4 regions of the Massilia sp. genome follow, and region 1 is predicted to be linked to each of the others. Evidence: predicted binding sites of a transcription regulator. Region 1 holds the regulator's gene; each other region holds the start of a gene.

Evidence for each region. Region 1 encodes sigma-54, which starts transcription at its own class of promoters, with help from an activator protein. Its sites were predicted from a motif close to TGGCANGNAANCTGCTTT; they were not measured.
Region 2: prpB (methylisocitrate lyase) is a predicted target of sigma-54. The motif match lies at 1,230-1,247, and genes of this name have one in related genera.
Region 3: ACK4S9_RS03645 (PEP-CTERM sorting domain-containing protein) is a predicted target of sigma-54. The motif match lies at 1,181-1,198, and genes of this name have one in related genera.
Region 4: ACK4S9_RS04660 (PEP-CTERM sorting domain-containing protein) is a predicted target of sigma-54. The motif match lies at 815-832, and genes of this name have one in related genera.

What each region holds. Positions count from the first base shown of each region.
Region 1 is NZ_JBKBOV010000021.1:55,356-57,554, reverse strand. Features, by position in the region: gene hpf (ribosome hibernation-promoting factor, HPF/YfiA family) at 1-242, opposite strand, end outside; gene ACK4S9_RS12895 (RNA polymerase factor sigma-54) at 301-1,776, opposite strand; gene lptB (LPS export ABC transporter ATP-binding protein) at 1,792-2,199, opposite strand, start outside.
Region 2 is NZ_JBKBOV010000017.1:58,576-60,774, reverse strand. Features, by position in the region: gene ACK4S9_RS11475 (cation acetate symporter) at 1-1,087, shown strand, start outside; gene prpB (methylisocitrate lyase) at 1,290-2,180, shown strand.
Region 3 is NZ_JBKBOV010000004.1:60,238-62,436, forward strand. Features, by position in the region: gene ACK4S9_RS03640 (TraB/GumN family protein) at 33-1,064, shown strand; gene ACK4S9_RS03645 (PEP-CTERM sorting domain-containing protein) at 1,234-1,968, shown strand; tRNA gene ACK4S9_RS03650 (tRNA-Gly) at 2,095-2,168, shown strand.
Region 4 is NZ_JBKBOV010000005.1:105,514-107,712, forward strand. Features, by position in the region: gene ACK4S9_RS04655 (TonB-dependent receptor plug domain-containing protein) at 1-599, opposite strand, end outside; gene ACK4S9_RS04660 (PEP-CTERM sorting domain-containing protein) at 881-1,468, shown strand; gene ACK4S9_RS04665 (M61 family metallopeptidase) at 1,569-2,199, opposite strand, start outside.

The DNA.
Region 1 (2,199 bases):
GTGTCGATGGCCGCGTACATGTCCTGGGCCGCGCTTGCGACGTGCAGGATCTTGCCCGATACCTGGAGGTTGATCTCGGCCTTTTGCCGCTTTTCTTTTTCAGTGAGGTTATCAATGGCGAGGAACACGTGGGTGTCGATCACGTGGTCGAAATGGCGGGTGATGCGCTCGAGCTTATTCTGAACGTATTCACGGATGGCGGGGGTGACTTCGAGATGGTGGCCGCTGATTGTGAGGTTCATACACACTCCTTTGGGAAGGTGCCCTGCCCGCGCCACAAGGTGAGAGTGGGCAGGTGCTTTACAGGGATTTGCGGAGGCTGACGGGCGGAATCTTGAGCGCTTCGCGGTATTTGGCAACCGTCCGGCGCGCAATGACCATACCTTGTTCCCCGAGCATCTCCGCGATCTTGCTGTCGGATAGAGGATTCCTAGGGTCTTCTGCTCCTGTCAATTGCGCAATAAGCGCGCGGATCGCCGTCGAGGAGGCTTCTCCCCCCGCTTCGGTGGCGACGTGGCTTCCGAAGAAGTACTTCAGCTCGAACATGCCGTGCGGGGTCAGCATGTATTTCTGAGTGGTTACACGCGAGATCGTGCTCTCGTGTAGGCCTAGTGTATCAGCTATCTCACGCAAAACAAGAGGGCGCATGGCAACCGCGCCGTGGCTGAAAAAGTTGCGCTGGCGCTCGACGATTGCCTCGGCAACACGCAGGATCGTGTCGAAGCGCTGGCGCATGTTCTTGATCAGCCACTTGGCTTCCTGCAGCTGCGCGCCCATCTGGCTCTCGCTCCTGCCCTGCTTGAGCAGGTTCGCGTACAGCGAGTTGACGCGCAGCTTGGGCATGACGTCCGGGTTCAGCGCTACCTGCCAGCCGTTCTTGGCGCGGCGCACGATCACGTCCGGCACCACGTAGTCCGAGACCCCCGAGCCGAAGGCCGCGCCCGGATGCGGATTGCATCGGCGCACCACGGCCTGCACCTCGCGCAGGTCTTCGTCGTCGCAGCCGAGCGCCTTTTTCAGCTTGGTGTATTCGCGCTGGGCGAACCAGGTCAGGTACCCTTCGACGATCGTCAAGGCGAGGCGCCGCGTCACCAGGGGCACGCCCGGCATGCCGCGGATCTGCAGGGCCAGGCATTCGGCCGCGCTGCGCGCGCCCACGCCCACCGGGTCCAGGCTCTGCACCAGCGCCAGCGCGCAGCGCAGCTCGTCCATCTCGATCTCGAGTTCTTCCGGCAGGCGCGCATGGATCTCGTCGAGCGGCTCTTCCAGGTAGCCGTTGTCGTCGAGCGCATCGATCACCAGCTCGGCCAGCGCGCGGTCGCGCAGGCTGCAGCCGGTGAGCCGGATCTGTTCGGCCAGGTGTTCGCGCAGCGTGACGCCGTCGGCTTCCAGCTGCGGGCGGCCATCCTCGTCGTCGCCGCTACGCGCGCCGCCGCCTTCACCGCCCCAGTCCATGTCGGCATCGCCCCGCTCGCCGTGGTCCTCGCCGTCCGCGCCTTCGTGCTCGCCCTTGGCGCCGTCCTGTCCCTCCGCACCCGGCTGCGCGGCCGGCGCGTCGCCATTGGCCGGCGCGGTATTGATCGCGCCGTCGGCCAGCAGCCGCACCGAACGGTCGAGCGGATCGTCGAGCCGTTCGAGCAGCGGGTTGTCGTGCAGGATCTGCTCGATCTCCTGGTGCAGTTCGAGCGTGGACAGCTGCAACAGGCGGATCGACTGCTGCAGCTGTGGCGTGAGCGCCAGGTGCTGCGAGGTGCGTAACTGCAGGGACTGTTTCATGCCTGGTGCTCTTGATTACATCCTGAAATGCTCGCCGAGATACACGCGCCGCACCGACTCGTTGGCGATGATGTCGTCAGGGCGGCCCGAGGCCAGCACGGCGCCCTGGTTGATGATGTAGGCGCGGTCGCAGATGCCGAGCGTCTCGCGCACGTTGTGGTCGGTGATCAGGACGCCGATGTTGCGCTCCTTCAGGAAGCGCACGATGCGCTGGATCTCGATCACCGCGATCGGATCGACGCCGGCGAAGGGTTCGTCGAGCAGCACGAAACGCGGATTGGTCGCGAGCGCGCGCGCGATCTCGACGCGGCGCCGCTCGCCGCCCGACAGCGACAGCGCCGGGTTCTCGCGCAGCTTCTCGATCTGCAGTTCGGCCAGCAGGGTGTCGAGGCGCTCGTTGATCTGGTCCTTGCCCAGCGCCTT
Region 2 (2,199 bases), on a different contig from region 1:
CGTCCTGATGATGGTCTACGTGCTGTTCGGCGGCATGACCGCCACCACCTGGGTGCAGATCATCAAGGCGGTGCTGCTGCTCTCGGGCGCCTCCTACATGGCCTTCGCGGTGATGTCGCAATACAACTTCAGCCCGGAACAGCTGTTCTCGGCCGCCACCGAGGTGCACGCCAAGGGCGATTCGATCATGGGACCGGGCACCTTCCTGAAAGACCCGATCTCGGCGATTTCCTTCGGCATGGCGCTGATGTTCGGCACCGCCGGCCTGCCGCACATCCTGATGCGCTTCTTCACCGTCCCCAGCGCGAAAGAGGCGCGCAAGTCGGTGCTGTGGGCCACCACCTGGATCGGCTACTTCTACATCCTGACCTTCATCATCGGCTTCGGCGCGATCGTGCTGGTCGGCACCAATCCGGCCTTCAAGGATGCGGCAGGCAAGCTCCTGGGCGGCAACAACATGGCGGCGGTGCACCTGGCCAGCGCCGTGGGCGGCGACATCTTCCTGGGCTTCATCTCGGCGGTGGCCTTCGCGACCATCCTGGCGGTGGTGGCCGGCCTGACCCTGTCGGGTGCCTCGGCGGTGTCGCACGACCTGTACGCGACCGTGTTCAAGAAGGGCAAGGCCAACAGCGCCGACGAACTGAAGGTCTCGAAGATCACCACCATCGCCCTGGGCGTGATCGCGGTGCTGCTCGGGATCGCGTTCGAGAAGCAGAACGTCGCCTTCATGGTGTCGCTGGCCTTCGCCATCGCGGCCTCGGCCAACTTCCCGGTGCTGTTCATGTCGGTGCTGTGGAAGGATTGCACCACCCGCGGCGCCACCATCGGTGGCTTCCTGGGCCTGGCGACCGCGGTCGTGCTGACCCTGGTCTCGAAGTCGGTGTGGGTCGACGTGCTGGGCAACGCCACGGCGATCTTCCCCTACACCTCGCCGGCGATCTTCTCGATGGCGGTCGGCTTCTTCGGCATCTGGTTCTTCTCGGTGACCGACAAGAGCCCGCGCGCCGCGATCGACAAGGCCGGCTTCGAGGCGCAGGAAGTGCGTTCGGAAACCGGTATCGGTGCGTCGGCGGCAAGCGCACACTAGACGCCTGCGCCTGAACCAAACCCCGCTACGGCGGGGTTTTTTTGTTGCTACAATGTTTCAATCTTGTTTCACGTTTCGTTTCAATGAAACAATAGCGCCGGTGAATTCGCCCCAAGTCCTTGATTTTGAAGCAAAGCCGTACTGGCACGCCAATTGCATCAAGAAGGGCATACCCGATCAACCCTCATTCGAAAGCTTCAGCATGAGCCACTACTCCGCCGGCGCCGCGTTCCGCCAGGCCGTCCAGGAAGAATCCCCGCTGCAGGTCATCGGCGCCATCAACGCCAACCACGCGCTGCTGGCCAAGCGCGCCGGCTACCGCGCCATCTACCTGTCGGGCGGCGGCGTGGCCGCCGGTTCCCTGGGCTTGCCGGACCTCGGCATCTCGAGCCTGGAAGACGTCCTGATCGACGTGCGCCGCATCACCGACGTGTGCGATACTCCGCTGCTGGTCGACATCGACACCGGTTTCGGCGCCTCGGCCTTCAACGTCGCGCGCACCGTGCGCTCGCTCATCAAGGCCGGCGCCGCCGCCTGCCACATCGAGGACCAGGTCGGCGCCAAGCGCTGCGGCCATCGCCCGGGCAAGGAGATCGTCGGCAAGGACGAGATGGTGGACCGCGTGAAGGCGGCCGCCGACGCCCGTACCGATGAGGACTTCGTCATCATGGCGCGCACCGACGCGCTGGCCGTGGAAGGACTGGATGCCGCCATCGAGCGCGCCGTTGCCTGCGTGGAAGCGGGCGCCGACATGATCTTCCCCGAAGCCATGACCAGCCTGGAGATGTATAAACAGTTCGCCGATGCCGTGAAGGTGCCGGTGCTGGCCAACATCACCGAATTCGGCGCGACCCCGCTGTTCACGCTGGACGAACTGCGTAGCGCCGGCGTCGGCATCGCCCTGTACCCGCTGTCGGCCTTCCGCGCCATGAACAAGGCCGCCGAGAACGTCTACGAGGCGATCCGCCGCGACGGCACCCAGAAGAACGTCCTGGACACGATGCAGACCCGCGCCGAACTGTACGACCGCATCGACTACCACAGCTACGAACAGAAGCTCGATGCGCTGTTCGCCCAGAAGAAAACCAAGTAATTCAGACTCAGGAGAAGCC
Region 3 (2,199 bases), on a different contig from region 1:
CTTGATGGACAACCAACAACAAGGATGTTCTGATGCTCAAGTTCGCAATTCTTCCGGTGCTGTGCCTGGCCTTGTGCGCAGCACCTTCCCGGGCCCAGACCGAGGCCCGGGAGCCCGTCCCCGCGACCGCGCCTGACACGTCGGTATCTGCCGACGAGGCGCCGGCGGCGCCCGAACAGATCCTGGTGGTCGGCCAGAAGCCCGGTCCGGGCATGTGGAAGGTCTCGAAGGACGAGCACGTGCTGTGGATCTTCGGGACCTATTCTCCGCTGCCGGTCAAGATGGACTGGCGCTCGCACGAAGTCGAAGCCGTCATCAAGCGCTCGCAGGAATACCTGGCGCCGCCGGTCAGCAGGGTCGAGGCGTCCTACTTCCAGATGGCGCTGGCGCTGCCCAGCCTCATCGGCGTCAACAAGAATCCGGACGACGCCGTGCTGCGCGACGTGCTCCCGGCCGAGGTCTACGCGCGCTGGTTGCCGCTCAAGGAAAAATACCTTCCCAAGAACAAGGAGCGCGACCGGCCGATCTTCGTGGCCAACGAGCTGTTCAGCGCCGCGCTGAAGCAGGCCGGCCTTACCACCAGCACCGACGTGCGCAAGCAGGTCGAGAAGCTCGTCGAGCAGAACAAGCTCAAGGTCACGAAGACGGTCAATGAACTGAAGGTCGACAACCCGCGCCAGCTGATCAAGGACTTCAAGAAATCGCAGCTCGACGATGTGGCCTGTTTTTCGAACACCCTGAAACGCCTGGAAACCGACATCGATGCGATGCGCGTGCGCGCCAACGCCTGGGCCAAGGGCGACATCGACGCCATCCGCAAGCTCGATTTCAACGAGCAGGAAAGCTGCAGCAACGCGATCCGCAATAGCGCGGTGCTGCGTGAGCATCTGGCCTTCCAGGGGGCGGAAGAGCGCCATCGCGCCATGTGGCTCGCCAATGCGGAGGCCGCGCTGGCGAAGAACAGCTCGAGCTTCGCGGTGCTGGCGATGAAGGACCTGCTCGATCCAAAGGGCCTGGTGGCGGCGCTGGCGGCGAAGGGGTACAAGGTCGAGCAGCCGGAGTGAGTGGCGCACTTGGGCCGTCGAAAAACTTTACACCTGCACGAAAATTTCATTAGAGCAGCAATGTAGCTGGCACTAAACTATTGTTTTCAAAGAGTAAAGTTTACCAAGCTCAACATTGGTATGAGAATTGCTACATGTCTCCCGTCCAAAAGTTTTAGGGAGATCAGTCATGCATACCGTATCGCATCTTGTAATCAGCCTGTTGCTGGGCGCTGCTTCGGCCTTTGCCACAGCCGCGCCTGTTTCGCCCGAGTACACGAGCTTCGGCCCGCTGGCGGGGGCTACCTACGGCGGCTCCGGCATTCCGAACAATCCGTCCGCGATCACTTACCGCGAAGGCTTCACCATTGCCCTCACGGCGCACCAGCGCTACGACGCGCCCAAGCTGCTCAACGATGGCGAGGGGACGTACTTCGCAACCCCGGGCACCACGCTCTCGCCCAAGAATGTGCTGGGCTCGACCTGGAATGTGGGGTATTACGTCCATGTCGACCAGCCGACCATCGCCGAAAGTGGACTGAGCTTCAAGCTGTTCTACGACCTCGATGCGGGCATGAATACGGACGAGGACAAACTGGGCGTTCTCGACCTGAGTACATTCTTCTCGATCGGCGCCGGCGGAACTGCCCTGGATACCAAGCAGGATTCCCAGAACATGCTGTTCGCTTTCCTCGCCACGCCGTCGCCCTTGGTAACCCCGCCAACAGGTGGCGCCAGCTTCAATCCGCAGGCAAACGGCCACTATAGCTTCATCCTGGCGGCGTACAACGGCCAGGGCGATGAACTGGGCCGCAGCGCCATCAATGTCCAGGTCGGCGAAGTGCCGGAGCCAGGCGTGTTCGCGCTGCTGGGCCTCGGCGCCGCAGGCCTGGTCGCCGCGCGTCGCCGCAAGCAACAAGCCTGAGCCTTAACAGAACGTCTGCGTTCGACGCCCGGCGTCAGGCCGGGCGTTTTGCTTGTCTGCGCCGGCAGGCTGAAGAAGCTTGAGGATTTGTCAAAGCCCGGAAAACACGCGTAGAATGCAGGCAACGCGGGTGTAGCTCAATGGTAGAGCAGAAGCTTCCCAAGCTTACGACGAGGGTTCGATTCCCTTCACCCGCTCCAGTCCTCGGTATCCCATCCCCCAAGCTGTCAC
Region 4 (2,199 bases), on a different contig from region 1:
TCGATGTTGAGCACGCCGGCGATCGCGTCCGAGCCGTACTGCGCGGCGGCGCCGTCGCGCAGCACCTGCACGTTACGGATGGCCATCAGCGGGATCGCGTTCATGTCGGTGCCGGTGTTGCCGCGGTTGCGCGCGCCGAACAGGTTGACCAGTGCGGTGGTGTGGCGGCGCTTGCCGTTGACCAGCACCAGGGTCTGGTCCGAACCGAGGCCGCGCAGGGCGGCGGAGTCGATCAGGTCGGCGCCGTCGGCGCCGGTCTGGCGCGTCGAGTTGAACGAGGGCGAAACGTTGTTCAGGACCTGCGCCAGGTCGAACTGGCCTCCCTGTTCGGCCGCCTTGGTCATCGGGATGAAGTCCACCGGCACCGGCGTATCGATATCCGAGACGTTGCCGACGCGGCGCGAGCCGACGATGCTGACGCTCTGGATGCCGCCGCTACCCTTGCTGTCCTGGGCCGCCGGGGTGCCGGCGGCGACCGGGGTGGTGGAGGGCTCCTGGGCAGCGCTCTGGGCGAAGGCGGCCGGGATCAGGGTAGCGAACGCGGCGCCGCCGTACAGGGCGCGCAGGACCGACTGGGGGAGGCGTTTGAGTGTGAGCACTTGGTTACTCCGAGGGAAAATTGAATACTAAACAATCCCGTGAGAGGGCACCAAGCCGCTGTATCATTAACACAACGTTGTAAATATATAACTCTCATTTATTCCATGGGCGTGACCGGTAGCGCCAGACGGGATATGTCGGAAAAATTTACATGATGAGCTGCTGTGGTGATGTCGATTTTATAAGTTGCTGATTTGCATGCGTTTTTTCCTATTAGCACGATTAATGCTTATAGACAATTGTTAGTCTATTCACATACACATAACCAGGGAATAAAAAAATGCAGATCATTAAACACCTTGCTATCGGTATCGTCCTCGCCAGCGCCTTCACGGCTTCCGCAACGGCTGCGGTCGTCCAGACCGGCACCGGCAGCGGCACCTACGATGGCTTCCAAGCCTGGGGTCTGTACGACCTGTCGACGGTCACCTTTGCCAAAGGCACCAACCTGGTCACCGGCCTGACCTCCAGCGCCATCGCCTACGACCAGGGCTGGGGTGGTGTATCGCCGAATGAAAACCGCGTCCTCATCACGCTCTACCAGGGCAACAAGCTGCTGTGGGACACGCAGGTGGCGGGCGCCGGCCGCCATACCTACGATACCCAGTATTTCGACATCGCCAACAACACGACGGCGCTGACGGGTCTGAATAACGCACTGGCTGCGATCAAGTGGAACGACAACGCGGCCGTGACGATGCGCATGCAGGCCAACCCGCTCGGCTATGGCGGCTGGGAACTGCACGTGCGCGAGGCCACGTTCAGCGTCACGTCGGTGGCGAGCGAGGTGCCGGAACCGGCATCGCTGGCCTTGCTGGGCCTGGGCCTGGCAGGCCTGCTTAACGCCCGCCGCAGGAAGAACGCCTGAACATCCCCGGATGACAAAAGCCCGCTCGTCGCCGAGCGGGCTCTTTTTTGTTTCGTGCGGTGCCGGGTGCGGCGCAAGGGCCGCACGGCACGCTAGTGCATCAAGGCTTCCTTGCCGCCGATTCTTCCTTCGGCCACGCCACGCCGAACCAGGCGGCGCCCAGCGCCTTCTGCGCGTCGCTCGCCTTGTCCGCGGCCTTCAGCTTGGCCTTGCCCTTCGGCTGCTGCAGCGGGGTGAGCTGCTTTTCCACCAGTTCGTCGCGGCGGAACAGGTGCACCTTGAACGGTGCGGTCTTCAGCAGCGACATCTTGTCGCCGATGTCCTTGGCGGACACGCGCAGGCCGTTCACCGCCACCAGCGTATCGCCCGAGACCACACCGGCCTTCCATGCCGGGCTGTCGCGTTCGACGACGGTGACCAGCGCCGGGTCGCTGCCTTCGCGCAGGGTCCAGCCGGCCCACCATTCGGTCTTCTGCTCCTGGTCCTTCGGCACGTCGACCAGCTTCTGCAGGCCGACCTGGGCCAGCAGGGTGTCGAACGGGATCTCGGCGGTGCCGTCCACATACTGGGCCCACCAGCCGCTCCAGTCCTGGCCGCTGACGCTGCGCAGGGCCGCCAGCACGGCGGGGACGTCATAGCCGCCCTGGGCGGTCGAGTGCTTCTCGAACAGGATGCGGTGCATGTCCTCCAGCCCGCGCTTGCCGCCGGTCTGGCGGCGCAGTTCGATGTCC